Regions from separate parts of the Sporomusa rhizae genome, predicted to be linked through region 1. Evidence: riboswitches for the same ligand, from Rfam matches in the RefSeq annotation. Region 1 holds a riboswitch; the other holds the start of a gene.
What was found. A riboswitch is a leader RNA that binds a small molecule or an ion and turns the genes downstream of it on or off. The one in region 1 is predicted to bind cobalamin.
Positions count from the first base shown of each region.

Region 1 (10,494 bases):
GCTCCGGCGGCTGGCACTGCATCGAGCCGACACACCAACGAGCTATACCATCTCGACTCCAGCGGGCAAAGTAGCCGCAGCAACAGATTTCTTAAAACTCTATGCCTTTTTGGGCTTTTATTCCTTGTTTAAGAGGATGTTTTATTTCTTTCATTTCTGTTACCAAATCCGCTCTGTCAATAATTTCCTGACGCGCCTCACGCCCGGTAAGTACCAAATGCAAAGACTGCGGTTTAGTTTCCAATAGTTCGACCACTTTGTCCGTAGCAAGCAAACCAAATTTTATCGCATAATTAATTTCATCAAGGATGATCATATCCCAATTACCGGACATCATTTCCTGTTTCGCATCAGCAAGTGCCGACTCGGCCGCATCCTGGTGCTCGGCTATGGCATCCTCTTTGACATTTCTCACAAACCCTTCGCCCAGCTGGCGTATTACAAAATTCTCTCCCATTCTCGCGGCAGACTGTAATTCGCCATACTTCCAATTTCCCTTAATGAATTGCAAAACCAGCACCCTGAGTCCCTGTCCCCAGGCTCTTAAACCTAAACCTAAAGCGGCGGTCGTTTTTCCTTTGCCATTTCCGGTATTTACAATAATAAGACCCTTGCTTTCCGACATATAAACCATCCTTTCCGCAGCAGTTCCACTCATATCCAGCATTTTTTTTGCTAAATGCACCAGCTGCCGTGCTTTAAAACACCCTCCAGAAACTATGAAGCTGTTACCTTAAAAACAACCTTAGCCGATCGAAATCGATTATTAGGTTTCTCTGTTTGTTGGGAATGATTAAAGCCATCCACCGGCCAATTTTTAGGAACATATTGACGTTTGTTGTTTTGGCACATATTGCTTACCCTCCTGCTGATATTGTACAAACTTCGCCTAAAATCCTTCTCTAGCTATCTGTTCTGCAAATTGAACCGAATTCAGCACAACTACCTGCGGCTGTTTTAGTAAGCCACGGTATAATGCAGTTGCTCTACCGCCGGTAAAATCACGTTCTTCAATCGCTGTATCTTCAATAACAATAAGTTTTTTGGCAGCAAAGGCCGCTTCCAGATTATCTAAATTTTGCTGTCCGTAATACAGATTGCTCAATACCGTAACATCGGCAGCAAGAATTTTTTCCCTGTTTTCGCTTCCTTTTGTTTTATCAATAATACAAAATGGCCGGCCAACTATTGCCTGTACACCGAAGGCCAACGCGACATCCGCGTCGGTATCGCCTTGTTGAAATACGCCGCCGCTCAAATTATAGGACTTTTCATGCAGCAACCGCAGAATATATCCGGCGGAACCGCCGCCGCCAATAACATGGACAAGCAGCTTCCCGGTAACCGTACCGGCAGCCTCATAGGTGTGAATATCCAGATTTCCTGTTACCTTATTAATAAAAACGTCAGAATGCAAGCCATAAGCCTTTTGCAGGTGCTGTGCGGTAATAACCTCTGACGGACTGCCATCGGCAAGTATCGTCCCGCCAGCCAGCAGAATAAGCCGTGAACAAAACTTGGCTGCCAATTTGATATCATGTGCAATAATCAGCACCGTCTTTCCCTTTTGGCACATGATCTGACAATACCGGAATATTTCTTCCTGATACACCAAATCTAAACTGGCAGTCGGTTCATCCAGAAAGATAAGCGGTGTTTCCTGCGCTAATACTTTTGCCAGCAAAATACGCTGGCGCTCTCCGCCTGACACTTGCTGCACTGATTTCTCAGCCAAAGCATCGACGCCGGTAAAAGCCATATATTGTTTGGCAATCTCATAGTCTTTATCCTGCTCGTTCTGCCACCATTTCAGATAAGGATAGCGCCCCGATAACACAACTTCCAGCGCGGTAAAGCCAAAACCGACATTAACTTCCTGCTGCATATAAGCAATTATCCGCGCCAGTTCTTTGTCGCCAATGGCACGTACAGATTGCCCAAAGACCTTAATATCGCCGGAAGTAATGGCTCCCATACCGCGCAATCCCCGGAGGAGCGTACTTTTTCCCGCGCCATTGGGCCCGATAATGCCGATAAACTCCCCTGGATTAGCGGTAAAAGAAACATCCCGCAAAATGACTTTGTCACCAATAGTAACACCCACATTAGCGACAGTTAAAGCTGGCTGATTGGCTGTATTCACGAAAGGCCGCCTCCCTTCTGCGTTTTATGGAGCAAATGCAAAAAGTAAGGCGCACCCAGTAAAGCGGTCATAATACCAACCCGAATTTCGGACGGCGGAATTATAAGACGTCCCAATGTATCACAGGCTACCAAAAATAACCCGCCAGCCAAAGCGCAGGCCGGTAACAAAGTACGGTGCTCAGGCCCCAGCAAGAGGCGCATAATATGGGGAACAATGAGACCTACAAAGCCAATTGTGCCGCTGACACATACGGCAGTCGCCGTCGTTACGGTGGAGACAAACAATAATAACAGCCGTAAAACCGCGACCGGAACTCCTACCGAACGCGCTTCCTGCTCGCCAAGAGAGAGGATATTGAGATGTCTGGCCAATAAAATTAAAACAATAATACCGGTTAGCACCGGGCCGACAGCCAGATAAACATGCTCCCAACGGCGGTAATCCAACCCGCCTACCATCCAAAACAAAAATTCCCGCAACCGGTATTCATTCATAAACGTCAATATCCCTGAGGTTAGCGCCCCCATCAGCATGCTAATGGCAATACCGGCTAACAGCAGGATCGTCACCGGAATTTTCCCACCCCTCATCGCTAAGGCAACTGTCAACCCAACCGACAATAACGCACCGGCCAAAGCAAAAACAGGCATGTAAAAAATTCCGTTGGCTGTTACTCCTAACGCGATGGCAATAACCGCACCAAAAGCCGCGCCGCTTGACACACCGATAATTCCCGGTTCTGCCAGCGGATTGCCAAACACCCCTTGCATAACGGCTCCAGATACGGCCAGCGCCGCTCCTACCAAAACACCCACCAGCGTCCTGGGCATGCGGATATGCCAAATAACTGAAGTCTGCTCCGGAGTAATACCAGCCCCGTCTATACCGGGCAAGTGCAATTGCTTGCCAATAACAGCCAGCGCAGTAGGGGCAGGTACACTGATCTGCCCCCAAATAAGAGATAACAGAACAACTAGACATAATAACGCACTCATACCGAAAAAAAACCAAGCTTTATGTTTGATCCTGCCTGTCATAACCTTTTCCGCCCTTTTCATCTTCTGTTAACATCTGCAGGAAGTAAAATTCCTGTGCCGCTGACACCGCGCAACATATTGGTTCCAGAGGCGTTCTACCATATGACAGGAACCGCGCAAACCCATAAACGGCAGATCACTAAGAATGACTTCATCATATACCGGCAACGCGATATTCTGACAAACTACATCCGGCACCGAGCACTGGTGAAGTATGGCTTTCTCATTACTGCTGCCCAATAATAATCCGCCCTCCAAAGCCGCCAACTCTTTTTCCAACAGTTGGCTGTCACCATCCGCCGCCAACAACGTATCAATACTGCTTGCTGCAGGATAAGACGGCAGCCGGTCATAAGCTACTACCGTCAGCAAACCTGTATCCAGCCACTCAGTACGGACAGCCTCAGCCATCGATAATGCAACAGAGGCAGGCGCGGCAATAAGAGTTTTTTCAAACCACAGATCACCCCAAGTACGCTGCATATCCAGTGTTAACGACTGCAGTTTCTGTTCCAGGGCGTTAACCTCCTTGCGGACAACAGTCATTTGGCTGCCGGCCACGGGCATATGCTGATGTATAGTTTCCAGCCAGGCAAGTGAACCCTGCACACCATAAGGCGGCGGCAGCGATACATACGGCATACCATGCTGTTCATAGAGTATTTTAGCCATTTCTTGTCCCAATTCATCATGTACAACAATATTAAGCGCGGCATTGGTCATATTGGCTATTTCGTCGATACGGCTGCCCGCTCCCGGACAAGCCAGCACTTGATAACCTGCCATATGCAGCATACGTTTTAATTCCACTACATCATTCGCGCCATTGTAATAACCGATTGTGCAGCCCAGCAGATTGACAGCACCCGGCTGAACGGCACTTTTCCTATTGAACGGCACCTGCTTCAAATAGCCTTTGGCAGCAGCGCGGTAGCCGGCGCCAAAACTGCCGCTAAGGCCACCGCCATCCACAAAAACCACCGGGCAGTTCAAATCAGCCTGTTTAGCCATCCCCGCAATATCATCGCCAATCAAACTGACTGAACAGCTATTCTCAATCAGAACAACAGACGGACGGGTCTGCCGACGTATTGTATGTAACGTTTCCAGTAAAAATTCTTCGGTTCCATAAACAACGGCATGATTATCAACCTGCGTACAATAATATTGCGAACTGATTGCCGGCCACTGTTTTTCCAGCTGGCGCAGCGCATAAAAATAACACCACAGCGGCCCATTAGCCACTAATACCGCATCAGGAATACCGGCGAAGAAAGCTGCCGCACCGGTAAGAGCACAGGCCTCTACCTGGGTACGCATATCTTTCCATTTAGTGTTACACATACATAATCCCTCCCCGCCGGTTATGCCGTTTAACTAAATGTACCAGCTTGGTCATCAGCGTTATAATGCCGCCAACTCCAGCCAGCGGTAACAGGGGAAGATAAAGCTGCTTTTTCCGGATATCAGCTAATTCATGGGTGGTAATTACAATGTCTGCTGCCTCTAACACTGCCTGACCCTCTGCTTCAGAAAAAACAGCAATCTCTTTTTGTTTATCTAATTCCTGCCGTACAGTTTGCTCTTGCTCCGTCGTGAACATTTCATTCAACACAACAATGCCTGTGACATTTATTCTATATAATTGAAGCAACTCTAACACCCAGGCAGGATCAAAATACAGCAGCGGCCGGCCAACACACAGGACAATTTTTTTATCTTTTAAAACAGTGCTGCATTCGGCAACATGACTGTCTAAGCGCTGTTTTTCCATTTTAATAGCCAATTCGGCTGTATCCTCTTGTTGTATAAACCGGCCAAGATCCTTCAGCCAGCGGGTTGTCGACTGCCAGCCTGACGGATAATCACCATCAAAGAAGGGCACCCCTAGTGTATCATCCAGTTCCAGTCCCAGCTTGCGAATCCAGGGATAGGACAACTTTGTACCACTGAGCGGCACAGACAAAGCCGTAAAGGGTACTCGTCTAATATCCTCCAATGACGCAAAAGCCGGGAAATGACAATATACCTTTAAACCAAAATAGGCAAGCAACCGTTTAATTTCCTGGGCATCAACCCCATTAGGCCCCCCACGGTCACCTAACAAAGTTACTGTGTTGATAAGCTTGGGCTGCGAAACCATAAACCGCTCTGCCAGTAACTTACCCGCCTGGTAAAAACCAGTGTAATAATCGCCGTCCAGATAACCGTAACAAGGCACTGCCATAATGGGTATCCCCAAAGCCTCTTCCGCTTCGCTGGCCACAGCCGCCGTATCGTCACCAATCACGCCGGCGACACAGGAATTGGCAATCATGATATACTCGGGCTGGTATTTTTGGACAACTTTGTCAATACAGTCTCTAAGCAGTCCGGCTCCGCCGAAAATAGAATGCTCTTCCTGCAAACCGCTGATGACCAGCGGTGCAGAATACTGTTCCGGATTAAATTGATGTAAGGCCAGCGAGCGAAAATGCATCCCCAGATCCATTTCCCTGCTAATATGTCCGCATGCTTCCGGACTATGATAAATAACCACAGCCCCCTCATTGTGCGAAACCGCGCGCCAAACTCCCGGCATAGTACAGCTGTAACTTCGTTGGCGGACTTTTGTCGCCCGTTTATTCATCACCATAAGTAAGCACCATTTCCTCTAATTCGGCAAATGTCATGGGGGTCGGCACCGTAAGCGCCGCATTTTCACAAATAAAATTGGCCAACTTACGATAAATAGCCGCCTGCCCGGAATCTGCCGCAAATTCTATTACTGTTTTACGATGTATCTCGGCCTTATTAACAATACGGTCCCGCGGTATGTATGCTACCAGGCTGGTATTTAACCTTTTGGCAAAGGCCTGAAGTAAGTCGTGTTCATTGGCAATGCCCCGGCTGTTGCCAATAATACCGCCAAGCCGTACCGGTCCCCTGGCAGCATACCTTGCTATCCCCTTGGCAATATTATTGGCGGCATACAGAGACATAAGTTCTCCGGATGAGACAATATAGATATCCGTCGCATAGCCTTCCCGGATAGGCACGGCAAACCCGCCGCATACCACATCTCCCAGTACGTCATAAAGAATAACAGCCTCTTCAGGCAAAGCCTGCAGAGCTGTCAACTTCTCCAGCGCCACGATAATGCCGCGTCCGGCACAGCCCACCCCGGGCTCAGGGCCGCCGGCCTCAACACAGTGCACACCGCCAAAGCCAGTATGCACAATTTGTTCGGCCTGTAGCGCATCTCCATATTGCTTAACCATGTCCAGGACAGTCTGGGAACAAACTCTGCCTAGCAGCAGGCGGGTTGAATCATTTTTGGGATCACAGCCAATTTGGCAAACCTGATGCCCAAATTCCGTTAAAGCCGCCGACACATTGGCGGCAGTTGTAGATTTTCCTATACCACCTTTACCGTAAAAGGCAATTTTTTTTTGCATTAAATTAATCCCTCTCCCTTACATTATCAAAAAATGCCGCATAACCGGCCACTGCCGTCAGGACTCCACGCCCAGCGCTTTAAGCATCTTTTTTGCCGCATCAATGGCTTCTTGAGTTTGTTTGTTCGCCGGTACATTAGCCAGTAACCCTTGATAGGCTTTAATCGCTTCTTCTTTGCGGTCCAGCTTCTGGTAACATACCCCCTTGACCAAATAGGCGCCCGCATGCTGCGGCTGCAATACCGTAACCTGCTCTAAATCGCCGATACCAAGCTCATACTGGTCTGTATAGTAATAACATACACCCCGCCGAAAATGCGCTTCCATATCCTGGGGAACCAGTTCGATAGTACTGCTATAATCAGTCAGCGCTTCACCATACCGCTTGGTATCATAATAAATCTGCGCCCGAGCTGAATAGGCTCCTGCATTCTTGGGTTCAAGTTTGATCGCCCATGTATAATCGGCCAGCGCTAATTCAAGCTGATTGATGTTTTGATAAGCTTTTCCTCTGTCTACATAAGCTCCGGCATTATTAGGATTTGCCGTAATCGCTTTGGTGCAGGCGGCTATTACTTTACGGTTTGCCTCAACATCTGTCTTCTTGTCTGCGGCTAGCCCTATGGACATACTTGTCATAATAAAAGCAAAAAGAACCAATATAATTGTTTTTTTCAACACAAACACCTCTTCACTAACTTAGTCATTAGATAAAATTGGCCTTGCTTCCGGCGGGGGTTTATGAGAGTCGCAATCAGAAGGAGGTTTAAAAAATGAGAACTAATAAAGAAAACACGGCTTGCGCCGAGCCTTTGGCGAAAGTGGAAACCGATGTTGCCCTTATCCAGGCGGAAAGTTATACTTTCCTACAGGATAAAAAAGCTCCCGGCCGCAATGGCAATCGGGAGTTTTTCTTCAGTGTAACCAAATAAAAACTCCTGGTCAATGACCAGGAGTAAATTCAGCAAAATAGCACAACTTATCTGAAAAACTCACAATAAGCGATGCAGCTGTAATCTCCTCCCCATCACTCGTGGGTAAAACGGCGATTTTTAAACAGGCAGTTCTCCTGGCTCTGGATCATAGCTTCCCCAAACCTTCCCAAGACGCTCGTCTCAGTGGCATATTCTTGGTTCACTCCCCATTACAGTGGCGGGACCGCGCCGGTGTTACACCGGTCTTCCCTATTAAGCCCATACGGGCACCTGTCCTACTTCTATGAAGTTATGACTTATCTATCTTTAAAGCTATCATTATTTACCTTTTTTGTCAATATGTTCACTCCAAGCAGCTTGTCCTATAACGCGCTCTCCTTGCAGAATATCAAGATATGCCAATAACCGCCTGTTGATTGTCCGGCGGTTATTGAGAAAATCTGTTTAAATTAGTTTTGAAGCATGGCTTGCTGATTGCCTGCTATTGCTATCCTTGCGATTCCGTATGTATCCTGTCCGCTAGAATCTTCACTACCAGGGAAGACCAGGTCTGAACAGCAGGCATCACTTCGGCGGAAGCTATTGCCGGTGGGGAAACATGATATTTACCTGCCGTCAACACAAGCAGTTCATTGCCGGCCTGGGTCAATTCGTCGCCTGTAAGCAATTCCCATTGAAATTGATCCAGTAAGTGAACATACAGGGACGAACCGGTTACCAATGCCGGCTCCTTGTCGAGCTGCCGCAGGGATTTTGAAAACCGCTGTTTGTCAATCATGCCATATTCCTGCAAATATTGCTGGTACAGCGTTTCCTCGGTAACACCGTAACGATTCATGCGCCGCAGCACACTGTGCTGCTTTTGCGGAGATAAACCGGTCTGGCGCAGCAGAGCCTCCTTGACCGCTTGTTTGACAGTGCGGCCGATCAGCTCTCCTAATTTCGAATGTTTGCCTGCGTCTTCCAAGTACAGCGATGAACCCGGATTAGTAATGATCATCGTCTGATCTGTTCCTGAACCGGTTGCCAGCCCACTTGAAAACCGGCTGCCGGCCATCAGTTCCTGCAAGGCGGCGGTTTTGGCTTCCGTGCAGGTCACCAGCGCCCGGGCCATTATCGCCGGGGGAATATCGGCATCAAGCATCAACATGATGTTAATGGTCCCCGGCTTATATAAGGTTCTCTTTTTTCCGGGCAGAAAATATTCCGTCGGATCACCGGCCCGGCCGCCGTTGCCTTCCACGCCGCCAGTAACAATGGCTGTCACTGTGAGCGTCTGGTAGCTTTCCGACTTGATAGCAACATTGTCCATAGATGCCGCCGTACCCATACCGGTTACCCGTTTAGGATTAAGTCCCAAATTTTTCGCAACATTTCCGAGGTAATCCGGGTAGTTTTCGGCCGTTACGCCGGTAGCCTTCTTCATATCATGGTTAAATACTGCTTGCAGATCGTCCCGGTAGCCGCCATTAAACACAGATGTACTTAGCACAGCCCTAGGTTTTTTAAAGGCGACCACTACACTGGTATCTTGCCGGTAAACAGTATCACCGGTTGATAATGTGTATAGATCCACTCGCTCGTTAGCCATACACTGAGCTAAGCTGTAATAGAAAATAGCGGCTAGTAACAGTCCTAGTCGCAAATATGATTTTTTCATAGTTCTCCTCTCCCTATCAGTGGCCAGCATGTCCATGCGGCGGGTGAGTAATCGCCGACCGAAGATGAGCTACGTAGATATCCTGGATTGCCTTGTTTTCACCCAGGCCGCGAAGATATACATCAACCTCAAAGCCGGCCGCTAATAGCTGCGACTTAGCGGAGTCTTCCTCCTCGCCCGCCATGTCGTTGACAGCATGATCACCGGCTACCAGCATAAACGGCATCAAGGTAACTCTTTTCACTTGTTTTTGCTGTAGTTTATCAATTATCCGGTGTAAAGACGGATAGCCTTCTACGGTGTAAATAAAGACATTATCCAGTCCGGCATCTTCCAGCTTAAGTTGGAGTACGCCGTAGGCAGCATTGGACGGATGCATGCCGCCGTGCCCCATGAGTATAACGGCACTTGCCGGATCAGTTTCCGGCAACTGGGTTACCAAGGCTTTTATGGCAATTTCATAGTCATCAGGATGGTTGTCCTGCCCCATTGCATAGAGTAGCGGACGACCTAAGCGGATTTTGGCAAACGGCTTGTCCTGGGCATGGGCATAATGGTTGACAATTCCCTTGATCTTGTCATACTCGGCTCCGGCCACGATGTGCAACGGTTGAACGAATACTTCCTGATAGCCTTCCGCCCGCAGACGTTCTAAGGCTTGGCGTTCATTTTCAATCTGAAGGCCGTCACGTTCCGCTAAGCGTTTGATAACCATGCGGGAAGTAAATGCCCGGCGCACCTCATACTCAGGAAACGCTTTACGGATTAGATTCTCGTTACTTTCAATATTCAGCTTTAAGGTTTCCGGATAGGTAGTACCAAAGCTAACGACTAAGATGGCTTTCTTTGTTGCCTGATCTCGCTCTTGTATCAATGTATTTCCTCCTTTATAAACAACAAATCCTATAAGGTTAGAAACTGTAATTTATACCGGCAACCACATTGCGGCCCGGCATTGCCCACCATTCACCGGCTGCGCCCCAGGCAACATTGGATTGTTCCGCATAAAACTTGTCAAATATATTATTGACTTTCAGAAATGCCTTGGCATTTTTGTCAACCTGGTAATTGATACCTATATCCCATACCCAGTAGGTGGACGAAGGAAATACCGCTGAATATCCGGTATTGCCAACCTTGTCAATAATTCCTCTTCCCATAAGTCCTATATCAAGCCGTCCCTGGGTATAATCAACCCCCACATTCCAGGCTTGTTTGGGAATATAGCCGTTCACATTTTCGGATGTAGAACCCACGGCGTCAACATGGGTATGCGTGT
Region 1 is NZ_CP156925.1:1,288,718-1,299,211, reverse strand. Features, by position in the region: gene SRRS_RS05695 (ABC transporter ATP-binding protein/permease) at 1-74, shown strand, start outside; gene cobO (cob(I)yrinic acid a,c-diamide adenosyltransferase) at 92-658, opposite strand; gene SRRS_RS05685 (ABC transporter ATP-binding protein) at 890-2,143, opposite strand; gene SRRS_RS05680 (FecCD family ABC transporter permease) at 2,140-3,183, opposite strand; gene SRRS_RS05675 (nitrogenase component 1) at 3,211-4,527, opposite strand; gene SRRS_RS05670 (nitrogenase component 1) at 4,520-5,818, opposite strand; gene SRRS_RS05665 (AAA family ATPase) at 5,805-6,620, opposite strand; gene SRRS_RS05660 (tetratricopeptide repeat protein) at 6,678-7,298, opposite strand; gene SRRS_RS05655 (hypothetical protein) at 7,394-7,552, shown strand; cobalamin riboswitch at 7,662-7,844, opposite strand; gene SRRS_RS05650 (adenosylcobinamide amidohydrolase) at 8,043-9,215, opposite strand; gene SRRS_RS05645 (sirohydrochlorin cobaltochelatase) at 9,232-10,089, opposite strand; gene SRRS_RS05640 (TonB-dependent receptor plug domain-containing protein) at 10,127-10,494, opposite strand, start outside.

Region 2 (10,494 bases), 120 kb from region 1:
CCTGTGGGTGAAACGATTCGTAAAGGTAGTCTTGTTGACAAAGCCATGAAGGAAAAACGAAAAGTGTTTATGAAGGTTGACCAATCGGCCCGTGGTTTACCCTATATTGGCTGCGCTACTCCAATTCTAAGTCAGGACGGCGAGGTGGTAGGAGCATTCGCCACATCAATAACTGTTGATAAATATGAGATGACCCGGCAACTGGCAGATGCATTAAATACTCAAACTAAATCAATAGCACAAATATGCGAAAAAGTATCAGGCCAAACAGAAGAAATTGCTTCCGTAAGCCGGATATTGCTTCAAACTGCAAGAGACTCCCAAATACAGGCTAAAGAAACTGAGCAAGTATTATCGTTGCTAAAAGGAATTGTCTCACAAACAAATCTGCTTAGTCTAAATGCGGGTATCGAAGCTGCAAGAGCCGGCGCTTATGGACGAGGATTTCAAGTAGTAGCCGAGGAAATTAGAAAACTAGCCACCAGCGGAACTTTATCTGTAAAAAACGTCGGGGATATTGTTGCTATCATCCAATCAAACAGCACAAAAATAGTAGAAGAAGTTCGTGCAGTTGAAGAGGCAATTGTCAGCATTGCAACTGCCCTGATGAACCTAACTGCTATTACACAGCAGGTAAGCGTATTAGCGGGTGAACTGAATAATGTAGCAAACGAACTTTGCGAATAATTTTCGAATAGATTTAAAGCTACTTTGACCGTTAATTAAAATGATATATAGTAATAAATAGCGTTAACAAAAAGTACTTTCGGAACCCATAAATTTTTACCAATCATCGTCGAAAAGAGGGATCCTATGAATCGTATTATTTTCATCTCTACGAATAAAGAACTATCTGTTATGGCACAAGCAGTTGCAGAAGAACTAGGACTAACGGTAGAGTTCTATGAGGGGTGGCTGGAACAAGCAAGTAAAATTATAGAAACCTTGAACGGCCCGCCAATTGATATACTCATGAGCCGTGGTGGTACGGCCAAATTTCTGGCTGAGAAATTTTCCATGCCGGTTATTCCTGTTAATACTGGGCCTTATGAAATTTTAGCTGCATTAAATGAAGCCCGGCAGTATTGCAGAAGAATCGCGATAACATCATATAGCGATCAGTATATTGGATTATCCCTGATGGAAAAAGTTTTGGATATTTCTATTACAGAAGTTATAATTACTGATTTAAAAACTCTAGAGCGAAGAATTGCTTCACTTGCTTCCGAAAACTACTGCATAGTTGGGGGCGGGGCTTCTGTTGCCTATGCCCAGAAGGTTGGATTACCAAGTGTTTTTTTAAAAACGAATCGTGCAACATTACAATCAGCCTTTCTTGAAGCAGATCGATTGGCTTCACTACGAAGGGAAGAAACCAGAAAATCACGTCGACTGGAAGCTATTTTGGATGCAACCTATGACGGGATTATTGCCGTAGATGCTCATGGCGAAATTGAAATATTTAATAAGTCAGCAGAAAAAACACTGAATATTCGCGCCACAGAAGTAATTGGCAAAAACATTGCCGAAATAGTACCGAATTCCAGACTTGATCATATTCTTCAAACGGGACAATCTGAAGAGGGTGAACTCCAAGATACCGGTAATACTCGCATACTTACCAACCGCGTTCCGGTAAGATACGGTTCAAAAATTGTAGGTGCTGTTGCTAGTTTTATGGAGTCTTCAAAAGTCGTGCAAGCTGAGCACAAAATCCGGAAAGAATTGACGGCGCAAAGTCAATTTAAAGCTAAAGCAACTTTTTCAGATATTATCGGAGTATCGAAAACATTGGAAATAAAGAAGAAAATAGCAAAAAATTTCGCTCAGTCATACCTATCTATAATGCTTTATGGAGCATCAGGAACAGGCAAAGAACTTTTTGCCCAGAGTATTCACAACGCAAGTGAACGTGCAAAAAATCCTTTTGTAGCTATTAATTGCGGAGCTTTACCCCACACGCTTCTGGAAAGCGAGTTGTTCGGTTATGAGGAGGGTGCATTCACGGGGGCCCGCCGTAAAGGCAAGCACGGTTTGTTTGAACTGGCACATGGCGGAACCATATTTTTAGACGAAATCGATGCTCTTCCTATCGAAATGCAAACACGTCTTCTGCGTGTTCTACAGGAACGTGAAGTATTGCGAATTGGCGGAGAATCAATAATTCCAATAAATATCCGTGTTATAGCAGCATCTAATAGAAGTGCAGAGGACTTACTGGAAAAGAATATTATCAGGGAAGATCTTTTCTATCGGCTAAATGTACTTTGGATCGAACTTCCGACACTGGCTGACCGCCGTGAAGATATCAAACACTTATGCGAACACTTTCTCCCCGCCGAAAATAAGCATCAACTGAGACCAATCGTCGCTAAGATATTGCCATACTTTGAAAAGTATACGTGGCCTGGCAATATCCGGGAATTGCAGAATACTATCCAACGCTTAGCTTTTTTTGTGGATTCATTTGAGCCGGAAGAAGATGTTAAAGACTTTCTACGATTGGTGGCACCAAACATATTGAGAGCAGTGGCTACTTCTTTTGAAGACGATATCTCACAAATTCGCCCTCAAGTAAAAGAGTTCGAGCACGAGTTGATCCAAAAAGCTGTTGCTGAACACAAGACACTAGAACAAGCCGCAGCTCATCTGGGGATAGGAAGGTCAACCCTTACCCGTAAACTAAAAAAAATCCGTGAGAGGCGGTTACCTAATTGAAAAGTCCAGGATGGCTCCCGGGTTGCAAGAAATGCGGTAAACATCAATTCATCCCCATATAGTGAGTAGCCATCAAACCTGAGATATTGAGATCAGGGAGATAATCAGTATGAAATAGTAACAAAATGATTGTCTATAAAGATAAAGATGCTGGTAGAAACGTATTTATTTGCGGCACGGCTTGTGCGAAAAATCACAGCAAAGTATTGACAAACTATGTGATGTTCTGTAGTATGAGAAGTAATGAAATTTTAATATTATTGAGTTAGGTGCCTAATGGGCTTAATAGGGAAGACCGGTGAAATACCGGCGCGGTCCCGCCACTGTAACGGGGAGTAAGCTTAAGATATACCACTGGAACAATTGTTTTGGGAAGGTTTAAGCAAGCTATGATCCGGAGCCAGGAGAACTGCCTAGCTGACAATCGCCGTTTTTTTTACCCACGCGGTTATGGGGAGGGGATTACAGCTAAGCATATTCTTGGATTAATCTCAAGAACTGTGCGATTTAGTCTAATTCACTCCTGATAGTTGATATCAGGAGTTTTTTATTAGTTTGCTGTAGGAAACTCCCGGTTGCTTTGACAGTCGGGAGCTTTTCATCCTGCTAAAGCATAATTTTTTTCAAAACAGAATAACAGGGTTAGGTACCCGTAAGGGTTTAATAGGGAAGACCGGTGAAATACCGGCGCGGTCCCGCCACTGTAATGGGGAGCAAGCTTAAGATACACCACTGGGATGAAGATCCCGGGAAGGTTTAAGTAAGCAAAGATCCAGAGCCAGGAGAACTGCCTAATTGTCAGTCACCGTTTTACTCACGAGGCATGGGGAGGGGATTATATATAAGATGTATTTTTGCATGCTTTTTAGTCAAGAGACCTTCCGTACTTAGGTAAACGAAGGTCTCTTTTTTCTTTTGCAGTCAACTTCACACATAGGAAGTCAATAAGGAGATGAATCGATTTGAAACATACTGCAGTGTATCCGTTTACTGCTATCGTCGGACAAGAAGATATGAAACAGGCACTTATATTAAATGTAATTAACCCCCTGTTGGGTGGAGTTCTGATTAAAGGGGAAAAAGGAACAGCCAAATCAACCGCGGTTAGAGCGCTTGCCGATTTATTGCCTGCCATGGAAGTAAGTAAAAACTGTCCGTTCCACTGCGATCCGGCGGACCCTGGCCATCTGTGTGACAACTGCCGGGATAAAGCCGGAGCAGAAGAACAACTGTCTACTCAGTCAGTTAAAATGCGGGTGGTGGAGCTGCCGGTAAGTGCTACCGAGGATCGGGTAGTTGGCACACTGGATATTGAACACGCTATCAAGCACGGGGAAAAGAAATTTGATCCCGGCATTTTGGCTCAGGCCAACCGCAATATTTTATATGTGGATGAAATTAATCTTTTGGATGACCATGTTGTTGACGTGCTGTTGGATGCCGCCGCCATGGGGGTTAACACGGTCGAACGCGAGGGTGTGTCCTATTCCCACCCGGCGCGCTTTGTGCTTGTCGGCACGATGAATCCCGAAGAAGGCGATATCCGGCCGCAGCTCTTAGACCGTTTTGGCTTATCGGTGGCCGTGGCCGGAGAAAACAAGCCAGAATGGCGGGTGGAAGTTATCAAACGGCGGTTAGCCTATGAACAGGATACAGATACCTTTGCTCAGCAGTATCAGGAAGAACAGGAAAAACTGGCAGCGAGTATCATGCAGGCACGCGGCTTACTGCCCCAGGTAACTATCAGCGATGAACTGCTCCTGCTTGTTGCCAGGCTGGCTATTGCCCTTGATGTTGATGGCCACCGGGCTGACATTACCGTAATTAAGACTGCCATGACGCTGGCAGCTTTCGCCGGACGGGTGCAAGTGGAAAAAGAGGACGTAAAAAAAGCCGCCCACTTGGCGCTGCCTCACCGGATGCGACGGCGCCCATTTGAGGACGGAACGCTGGACTGGGATAAAGTCGAAGCCATATTTGCCGAACAATAGCGGGCGAGAGGAAGGATAATATGCAACGCATGATATTTCCTTTTGCGGCGATTGCCGGTCAGGAAGCTGTCAAGAGAGCGTTACTCATAGCTGCCGTCAATCCGAAAGCAGGCGGGGTTGTGGTAGCAGGAGAAAAGGGTACCGCCAAATCAACGCTGGTTCGTTCGCTGACAGAAATCACCGGACAAACCCGAATTATTGAATTGCCGCTTAATGCCACGGAGGATATGGTGTTTGGCGGCCTGGATATGCAGTATGCTGTGGAACAGGGTGAGCGCCGCTTCTTGCCGGGCATACTTTCCAGAGCCCATAACCAGATTCTTTATATTGATGAAGTTAATTTACTGCGCCACGATTTTTTGGGCAGTCTTTTAGATGCGGCGGCCACCGGGCAGCACCGGGTGGAACGTGAGGGGATTTCCTGTTTGCATAAAGCAGCTTGTATCCTCATGGGTACTATGAATCCGGAAGAAGGAACTCTATCGCCGCAATTTTTAGACCGGTTTGGCTTATATGCTGCTGTCAGTAAGGAGCGGGATGAAGCTGTACGGGCGGAGATTGTGCGGCGAATACTTGACTATGAAGCAAACCCTGCAGAATTTGTAGAGCGGTATGCGGCAGATACTGAAATAATCAGACAACAGGTGGCAACTGCTAAAAGGTTGCTGCCTAAAATTGCGATAGCGGAAGCAATGATGCAGCTTTCGGCGCAAATGTGTGCCAAGGCCAATTCGGCAGGCCACCGGGCTGAACTGTTCCTGTTAGAAGCAGCAAGATCTATTGCGGCGCTTGCCGGACGAACCTATCTGCTGCCAGCCGATCTGGAGGAAGCCGCTTGCTATGTATTGCCGCAGCGCATGCGACAGGAAGAGCAGCCGCTGCCGCCGGAACCACCAGAGCAAAATGAACAGCAGCCTCCTGATGAGAATCCGCCAGACCAATCAGACAATCAGCCACCACCGCCGGCCGATTCGCCTGATGACCGGCAGGATGAGTCCCGGGAGCAGAGCGATCCGCCTGCTGACCAGCCGCAGAATGAGGGCGGCGATCAGGAGAAAGTGGCAGATATAGACACTACCTTTCCTTTTATCAAGATGGATTTATCTTTGCCCCAGGATCGTCAGGAACGCCGCGGCAGTGGCAAACGCAGTCTGACGCGCACCGATACCAAACAGGGGCGTTATGTGCGTTCCGGTATTCCGCGCGGCAAGGTGACGGATTTGGCTTTTGACGCTACCTTACGGGCCGCTGCGCCTTATCAGAAGTTCCGGAAAAGAGACAAATGTGCCATTGCCATTGAGCAGGAAGATCTGCGGCAAAAAATTCGGGAAAAACGTATTGGCAGTACTATTTTGTTTGTTGTAGATGCCAGTGGTTCCATGGGGGCGCGTGAGCGAATGCGGGCCGTCAAAGGAGCCGTATGCGCCATGCTGCAGGATGCCTATCAAAAACGGGATCAAGTAGGCTTGATTGCCTTTAGACGGCAGACCGCCGAGGTGCTTTTGCCCATTACCCGCAGCGTTGATTTGGCCCAAAAATGCCTGCGGCGTTTGCCGACAGGTGGTAAAACGCCCTTGGCGGAGGGGTTGTCAGCCGCTTTGAAAGTGCTGGCTTCCCGCCGGCAAAAAGACCAGGAAATGAAACCGGTACTGGTTTTGGTTACCGATGGCCGGGTAAATACGGCTGCAACTACAGGCGGTGACGGGATGGAAGAAGCTTTAAAAGTAGCCGGGAAAATAAATAAGGCAGGCGTACATAGTGTGGTTATTGATACCGAGCGGGATTTTGTTAAGCTGGGACTGGCCCGGGTTGTGGCCAGGGAGATGGGATCAACCTATTACCGTCTGCAAGACCTATCCGAACAAAACATTATGCATATTGTTAGGACTTTGTCTTAGCAATGGGCAAACGCAAAACGGAGGAATAAAAAATGAGCTTTATAGCGGAATGTTTTAGTGTATTTCATAAGGGGGGGCCGGTCATGTATATGATTTTGGCCTGCTCGTTAGTTGTGGCAACGATCGGTGTGGAGCGGTTTTTGTATTATAAAAAAATGAACACCGACATGCAGAAGTTTATTGGACAGCTTACCCCTTTACTGGAACGCGCCGACTGGACGGCGGCCGGGGAATTATGCCGGCAGACCCAAGGGATCGCCGCTATGGTTGCAGCGAAAGGCATTCGCTATTTACAATGTGGCTGTGCGAATGTGGAAACTATACTTGAGGGGGAAGCGGCTTTAGCTGTGGCCGGCCTCAGGACCAATCTAAGTCATTTGGATACCATTGTAACGATTGCGCCGCTATTAGGGCTTTTGGGAACCGTTATCGGCATGATCAGCTCTTTCAGCGTTATGAATATCAAATCCGGTCAGCCCCATGCGATTACCGGCGGGGTTGGCGAAGCACTTATTGCCACTGCCTCCGGTTTATGTGTAGCTACTTTGGCTATGCTTGTCTACAGCTATTTTAACCATAGATTAGATCAACTGATTACTAATATTGAGCAAACTTGCCTCTTAGTGATGGGGCATATCAAACAGGAGAAATATCATGAAAATGCGTAACTTGCGTACTGAGCGCCAGCCCAAGCTTATGATCATTCCCATGATTGATATTATTTTTTTTCTCTTGGTGTTTTTTATCATGAGCACGCTTTACATGGTTGATCAGCAGACCATACCTGTTAATTTGCCACAGGCGGCCTCAGCTCAAAATGACAAGCCGCTCAGTGTGGCGGTGGCGGTTACGAAAGAAGGCCGTATTTTATTTGAGCAGGAAGAGATACCGTTGGAACTGGTTAAAAAGCGGGTGCAATTGGAGCTTGCGAAACAAAGGGATATAGTGTTTGTGCTGCGCTCGGATAAAATGGCTGAATACGGCAAAGTAGTAGCCGTACTCGATGAATTAAAGCTGGCAGGTGCACAACGAGTGTCTATTGCGACAGAAAGGAAGGATAAGTAATGGATTGGGGAGGAGGCTCACGGTGGCGAAAAGCCTGGATTATTTCGCTTATTCTACATAGTTTTGTGCTACTAAGCATTGGGTGGATGGCGGGAAAGGCTTTGCTGCCTGTGGAGCCGCCGGAAACCTTAATTGAACTGGAATTATCAAATGAGCCGGATAGTCCGCCGGGGGGAGCATCATTACCGGAGCAGTGGCCGGCAAGCAGTGCGGCAGTGAATCAGCTGCAACAGACGGCAGCACGGCAGGTTATGCAGCAAGTTACCCAGCCATTTTCGCAGCCAACCGCGGCAGTAGAGGCGGCAGTGGCTGTCAGTGCCATGGCGCTTGAGTCTGTTGACACCAGTGCCATTGCTTCTCCAGGTGCCGCTGCAAGCGGCGGGGGTGAAGCATCGTCAAGCGGTTCCAGCTCCGGTGGAGGTTCAGGTGCGGGATCAGGCTCCGGCGCAGGTTCCGGTTCAGGCTCGGGTGAAGGTTCAGGATCAGGTAGGGACATTATTCGTCCTAGCATCCTCTCGCAACCGAAGCCGTCGTATCCTGAAGCGGCCCGCCAGGCAAGAATTGAAGGTACGGTAGAAGTTAGAATTGAAGTTTTGGCAAATGGGCGTGCCGGTGAGGTGAGTGTCAGTAGTTCAAGCGGCTCAGACCTTTTGGATGAGGCGGCTGTGGCAGCTGTTCAGCGTTGGCGGTTTGTGCCGGCTAAGGTAAGAGAAACCGGACAAAAAATTGCTTGTACAGTTAAAGTACCGATAAATTTTCGACTTAGCTCGTGACCGCAAGATAGATCCCATGCGGGAAAACACAATGCTTGCAGGATGGAATTTTTCTTTATGGTTGATGAACAAGGGGGATTCCAGCTGTGCGAAACCCAGAACAACTATTATTGGGTGAAGAGGTTTGTAACATGATTCAAATAAGCAATTTGGTCAAAAAATTCGGTGAGCGCACTGCGATTGACGGAATTTCGCTGAATATTGGGCAAGGAGAAATTTTTGGCCTGTTGGGGCCAAACGGGGCAGGCAAAACGACCACGATTAGGATGTTGACCATGCTGACCCGCCCTACCGCCGGTACGCTAAAAATTAATGGCTGGCAATTGCCGCAGGATGAGCAAAAACTCAAGCAGATGATCGGCATTGTGCCGCAGCATTTCAATCTGGATACCGATTTGACGGTACAGGAAAACCTGGAATTACACGGCAGGCTGCAGCATATTCCCCGGGAGAAGCGCACCGGACGTATTCTTGAGCTTCTGGAATATGTAGAGCTTGCCGACCGTGCGGATGACAAAGTGCAGAGCCTTTCTGGCGGCATGAAACGGCGGCTGATGATTGCCAGAGCGCTCTTACACGAGCCTAAAGTCTTATTTCTTGATGAACCGACAGTGGGCCTTGATCCCCAGGTGCGGCGGCGACTATGGGATTTGATTAGATGTATGGCCAATGATAAGCTGACAGTCCTGCTTACGACCCATTACATCGAAGAAGCGGAATTTTTATGCGGTCGGGTGGCGATTTTGGAAAAAGGCAAACTGATTGCGCTAAACAGCCCGGCAGAATTATGTGAACGGCTAGGTGTGTACGTTGTGGAATGGAATGTTGATGAAGGCCGGCAAACCAAATTTTTTCACAGCCGGAGTGAAGCGGCTGCCTTTGCCGGTATGCTGACTATGACAACAACGATCAGGCGTTCCAATCTGGAAGATGTATTTGTTGAGTTGACAGGCAGGAAGGTGGCCGGCTAATGTTACAGGATATCGCAACCGTATTTTGGCGGGATTGGATTGTCCTCCAGAGAAGGCTGGGAACCTTTATTTTTTCCCGGATGATTACCCCGGTTTTGTATTTGATCGCTTTCGGCTGGGGGGTGGGCCGGAGCGTACAGGTTAGCCAGGGCAATTATTTGGATTACATAGTACCAGGCATCCTGGCTCTTAATTCCATGAATATCAGCTTTAACTCCGTAGCATCGCCGCTCAACATGAGCCGGTTATATCATAAAACCCTGGAAGAATATTTGGTGGCTCCTGTCAGCTCCCTGTCATTTATTATCGGGAAAGTACTGGCAGGCACGTTACGTGGACTAATTTCGTCTTTAATCATTATTGTTTTGGCTTATGTGTTTGGCGCTAGACTTCAGATGACCGTGCTATTTTGGCTTATTATTGTTTTAAACTGCCTGGTCTTTGCCAGTTTGGGCTTTGTGGCTGCCATGCTGATTAATTCTCACGAAGATATGGGGAACTTTAGTACCTATGTACTGCTGCCGATGTCGTTTTTATGTGCTACCTTTTTTAGCATTGACAAATTACCTGTCCTCGTTCAGTGGCTGCTTCAGCTTTTGCCATTAACCCATGCCAGTCATGCGCTTAGGGCTATCAGCAGTGGTGGCGAGCCGGCGGCAATATCTGTGCTGGTCCTGTTGATTTACATTGGGGTGCTGCTGGCTATTAGTGTTTGGACTATGGAAAAGGTACGGGAGTAAGAGAAAGTAGTGAATGGAAAAAATATATAGCAATGAGGGGAGAAATATTTCTATGAATAAATGCAGCAAAAAAAGAAAGCTACGTGCACAGGTAGCGGTCTGGACGGTACTGTTCTCGCTCAGCAGTATTGGTATGGCCGCTGCACAAAATGCAGCTCAAAAAGCAGACACAAATTTTACGTTGGATTCAGTCATTGTCACGGCACAGAGAACAGAAACACGAGATTTGGCTACGCCGGCAACAGTCACGGTGCTTGACGCAAAAGAGTTGAAAAATTCGGGAGCCAGAACTGTTTTTGATGCTTTGGCTTTTACTCAGGGCATTACGAATTTTTCCT
Region 2 is NZ_CP156925.1:1,168,912-1,179,405, forward strand. Features, by position in the region: gene SRRS_RS05325 (methyl-accepting chemotaxis protein) at 1-687, shown strand, start outside; gene SRRS_RS05330 (sigma 54-interacting transcriptional regulator) at 814-2,718, shown strand; cobalamin riboswitch at 2,969-3,150, shown strand; cobalamin riboswitch at 3,346-3,528, shown strand; gene SRRS_RS05335 (ATP-binding protein) at 3,681-4,709, shown strand; gene SRRS_RS05340 (VWA domain-containing protein) at 4,730-6,607, shown strand; gene SRRS_RS05345 (MotA/TolQ/ExbB proton channel family protein) at 6,640-7,275, shown strand; gene SRRS_RS05350 (ExbD/TolR family protein) at 7,262-7,672, shown strand; gene SRRS_RS05355 (energy transducer TonB) at 7,672-8,445, shown strand; gene SRRS_RS05360 (ABC transporter ATP-binding protein) at 8,577-9,416, shown strand; gene SRRS_RS05365 (ABC transporter permease) at 9,416-10,156, shown strand; gene SRRS_RS05370 (TonB-dependent receptor plug domain-containing protein) at 10,209-10,494, shown strand, end outside.
Region 2: another riboswitch for cobalamin. It lies ahead of SRRS_RS05335 (ATP-binding protein); the one in region 1 lies ahead of SRRS_RS05660 (tetratricopeptide repeat protein).